2 regions of the Embleya sp. NPDC050154 genome follow, and region 1 is predicted to be linked to the other one. Evidence: riboswitches for the same ligand, from Rfam matches in the RefSeq annotation. Region 1 holds a riboswitch; the other holds the start of a gene.
The links. Region 1 has a riboswitch for S-adenosylmethionine ahead of thrC (threonine synthase). Riboswitches for the same ligand answer to the same signal wherever they lie in the genome.
Positions count from the first base shown of each region.

Region 2: it holds a riboswitch for S-adenosylmethionine, as region 1 does, so the genes downstream of both, ACIBSV_RS13265 (aminotransferase class V-fold PLP-dependent enzyme) here and thrC (threonine synthase) in region 1, are expected to answer to the same signal.

Region 1 is NZ_JBITJP010000054.1:5,969-8,163, forward strand. Features, by position in the region: gene ACIBSV_RS49890 (glucosyl-3-phosphoglycerate synthase) at 1-541, opposite strand, end outside; SAM riboswitch class I at 734-886, shown strand; gene thrC (threonine synthase) at 903-2,177, shown strand; gene ACIBSV_RS49900 (ubiquitin-like small modifier protein 1) at 2,174-2,195, shown strand, end outside.
Region 2 is NZ_JBITJP010000005.1:286,296-288,490, forward strand. Features, by position in the region: gene trpD (anthranilate phosphoribosyltransferase) at 1-838, shown strand, start outside; SAM riboswitch class IV at 968-1,084, shown strand; gene ACIBSV_RS13265 (aminotransferase class V-fold PLP-dependent enzyme) at 1,319-2,195, shown strand, end outside.

The DNA.
Region 1 (2,195 bases):
GACGCGCGACCAACTCGGTCACCCGGCCGCCGCCGGCGGGCACGATCGTGTCGCCGATCTCCAGCGGCCGGTCGTACATCGCCTTGACCAGTTGCACCGAGGTGTCGGTGAGCAGCGGGCCGAGGATTCCGGTGACGAAGTCGGCCGAGAAGTCCTTGAGGTCGGCGTCCACGAACGCGACGATGTCGCCGTCGGTGACCAGGAGCGAGCGCCACAACACCTCGCCTTTGCCGCGCACGGCCGGGATCGCGGGCAGGATGTCGTCGCGGTGCACGACCCGCGCGCCCGCGTCCGCCGCGATCCGGGAGGTGTCGTCGACCGATCCGGAGTCGACCACGACCAGTTCGTCCACCAGCGGCGCGCGCTCGATCAGCTCGGTGCGGACCACCTTGACGATGTCCCCGACGGTCGCCGCCTCGTTCAACGCCGGCAGGACGACGCTGACCCGAGTGTCTCGTTTGGCGTCAAGAAGCTTGTCGACGGGCCAGTCCGCGGCGACGGAGGACCGTCGTCGAAGCCAGGCGCTCACCTCGGGCTGCACGTTCGAAATCCCCTGTCGTCGCCGGTGTTCCGGCCTCGGTCACGGCCACCCTCCATCGTCTCGCGAGGTGGACCGGATGATCGACGCGGCACCGGTTCGGTTACAGTCGTCGTCACCGGTAACGACGATCGCACGTCGTGCCGGACAAACGCGGACCGGCCACCTCGCGAAGGGTGTGTCCACCGCCATAGCAGCTCATCCAGAGGGGCAGAGGGAACGGCCCGTTGAAGCCCCGGCAACCATCCGATCGTCATTCCTCGTGACGCGCTTTCGGCGCGAGCGAGCACCGGCGGATCGGACAGGTGCCAAGTCCGGCCCGTGGAACCCCACGGGTAAAGATGAGGACAGAAAGGCCCTCGCCATGGCGACACCCACCGCCACCCGTTCCACCAGCGCCACCTCCACCTCCTTCGGTCCGGCCGTCGCGCTGTCGTGTCGCGAGTGCGGCGAACGCACCGAACTGGGTCCCAAGTACGCCTGCGAGTCCTGTTTTGGCCCGCTCGAGGTGGCCTACGACTTCGGCACCGTCACACGTGAGCAGATCGAGGCCGGCCCGCAGAACATCTGGCGCTACGCGCCGCTCCTGCCGGTGTCCGCGGACGTCGCGTCCCGGCCCAATCTGAACCCCGGTTTCACCAAGCTGGTCCGCGCCGAGAACCTGGGCCGCGAGCTGGGCATCGCGAAGCTGCACGTCAAGGACGACTCGGGCAACCCGACGCACTCCTTCAAGGACCGCGTGGTCGCGATCGCCGTCGAGGCCGCGCGCACGTTCGGCTTCACCACCCTCTCCTGCTCCTCCACCGGCAACCTGGCCGGCGCGGTGGGTGCCGCCGCCGCCCGGGCGGGCCTGCGGAGCTGCGTGTTCATCCCCTCCGACCTGGAGGCCGGCAAGGTCGTCACGGCGGCCGTGTACGGCGGCGAGCTGGTCGCCATCGAGGGCACCTACGACGAGGTCAACCGGTTCTGCTCGGAGCTGATCGGCGACCCGGCCGGTGAGGACTGGGGCTTCGTCAACGTCAACCTGCGGCCGTACTACGGCGAGGGTTCCAAGACGCTCGCGTACGAGATCGCCGAGCAGCTCGGCTGGCGGCTGCCCGAGCAGATCGTCATCCCGATCGCGTCGGGTTCGCAGCTCACCAAGATCGACAAGGGCTTCCGCGAGCTGATCGCGCTGGGGCTGGTCGAGGACGCGCCGTACAAGATCTTCGGCGCGCAGGCCACCGGGTGCTCCCCGGTGGCCGCCGCGTGGAAGGCCGGCCACGACGTGATCCGCCCGGTGCGGCCGGACACGATCGCCAAGTCGCTCGCGATCGGCAACCCGGCCGACGGCCCGTACGTGCTGGACGTGTGCAAGCGCACCGGCGGCGCGGTGGAGGACGTCACCGACGCCGAGGTGGTCGAGGCGATGAAGCTGCTGGCCCGCACCGAGGGCATCTTCGGCGAGACCGCCGGTGGCGTGACCGTCGGCTGCCTGCGCAAGCTGCTCGCGTCCGGCGCGCTGGACCCGGACGCCGAGACGGTCGTGCTCAACACGGGCGACGGCCTCAAGACGTTGGACGCGGTCACGCCGACCACCGGCGCCACCGCGACCATTCGACCCACTCTGGAATCCTTCCGAAAGGCCGGCCTGGCATGAGCGTCTCCGTTCGCATCC
Region 2 (2,195 bases), on a different contig from region 1:
GTCGACGATCGAGGTGCCCGGCCGTACGGTCGACATCGTCGGCACCGGTGGCGACCTCGCGCGGACGGTGAACATCTCGACGATGTCCGCGATCGTGGTCGCGGGCACGGGCGAGACCGTGGTCAAGCACGGCAATCGGGCGGCGTCCTCGTCCAGCGGTGCCGCCGACGTGCTCGAGGCGCTCGGTGTGGTGCTGGACCTGACCCCGGAGCAGGTGGCCCGGACGGCCGAGGAGGCGGGCATCACGCTGTGCTTCGCCCAGCGCTTCCACCCGTCGCTGCGGCACGCCGCGCAGGCGCGGCGCGAGCTGGGGGTGCCGACCACGTTCAACTTCCTGGGGCCGTTGACCAATCCGGCTCGTGTGCGGTTCCACGCGGTCGGGGTCGCGGATCTGCGGATGGCGCCGATCGTGGCCGGTGTGCTGGCCGATCGGGGTGCGACCGCGCTGGTGTTCCGGGGTGACGACGGGCTGGACGAGTTGACCGTCACGACCACGTCGCAGGTGTGGATCGTGCGGGACGGCGACGTGCGCGAGGACCGGGTGGACCCGCGGGACCTGGGCATCCCGCTGAACGGGATCGAGTCGTTGCGCGGCGGCGACGCGGCGTTCAACGCCGAGGTGGCCCGGAAGTTGTTCGCGGGCGAGCAGGGCGCGGTGCGCGACGCGGTGTTGTTGAACTCGGCGGCGGCGCTGGCCGCGTTGGGCCCGGGAGAGGGATCGTTGACCCAGCAGTTGGCGGCCGGGATCGATCGGGCCGCCGAGGCGATCGACTCGGGCGCGGCGCAGGCCGCGCTGGATCGTTGGGTGGCCACGACCCGGTCGTTCGCGCGGGGATAGCGGGTCCGGGCGGGAGACCGTACGCCGGGCGTGGTCGTGGCCGACCCGCCCGGCGTCGTGCCGTCCAGGATGTGGGAATGGTGGGGCTGTCGTTGCGCGGGGCGCTCCGTCTGGTAATAATTCTGCGCAGGTCACGAGTGACAGTGGAAAGCCCCGGCTTGCTGTCCGGCAACCCTCGCTCCGCGGTGGGGTGCCCCGGGTGATGACACGGCCGGGCGTCGTAAGGCGCCCCGGCAAGCGCGGACCCCTTGCATGACGGCAGGCAATTGCTCCATGTGACCCGGGGGTCCTGTACCTGGGGAGCATGTGATGGCGTGAAATCTCTTTCTCGAAACGGGCTAATCGCCCTGATCCGTACGCGCTGAGTCGTCGCGCGTCGCTTTTCCGAGACCACATTTCACCAGCGGATCACCCGGTGCGTTTCAATGTCGATTCAGCGACATTCGCCTCGGTGTTCCGTGCCTGCCGAGGAGTTTCGCCATGACCGTCGACACCGCTTCCGCCTCCTCCGCCGCCTTCGACTGTGACCTCGCGATCGCCGCGCCGCTGCCCGTGGTCGGGCGGGACGTGCTCGTTCCGCTGGTGACCGGTGGCGAGGTCGAGTACGCCGCGCTCGACTACGGGGCGAGTGCGCCGTGTCTTCAGCGGGTGTGGGACGACGTGTCCACATACCTGCCCTACTACGGCAGCGTGCACCGCGGTGCCGGCTACCTGTCCCAGTTGTCCACCGACCTGTACGAGCAGAGCCGGGCCACGGTCGCGAGCTTCCTGGGGCTGCGGGCCGACGACACACTGCTGTTCACCCGCGGGACCACCGACTCGCTCAACCTGCTCGCGTCGGTACTGCCGCGCGGCACGCGGGTGTTCGTCTTCGAGACCGAGCACCACGCCGCGCTGCTGCCGTGGCGCCGGCACGCCGGGGTGACCCAGTTGGCCGCGCCGTCCTCGCCGGCGCAGGCCGTCGCGACGCTGGAGGCGGCGCTCGCCGGGTCCGGCGACGGGCCCCGACTGGTGTGCGTGACCGGTGCCTCGAACGTGACCGGTGAGCTCTTCCCGGTCGCCGAACTGGCCGAGGTCGCGCACCGGCACGGCGCGCGGATCGTGCTGGACGCCGCGCAACTGGCGCCGCACCACCCGGTGTCGGTGGCCGACCTGGACGTGGACTGGATCGCGCTGTCGGCGCACAAGCTGTACGCGCCGTTCGGCTCCGGCGTGTTGGCCGGGCGGGGCGACTGGCTGGACGCGGCCGAGCCGTACCTGGCCGGTGGCGGGGCGAGCAAGGCGGTCAGTCGGGACCACGTGGAGTGGCAGCGCGGTGCGGCCCGGCACGAGGCGGGATCGCCGAATGTGATCGGCG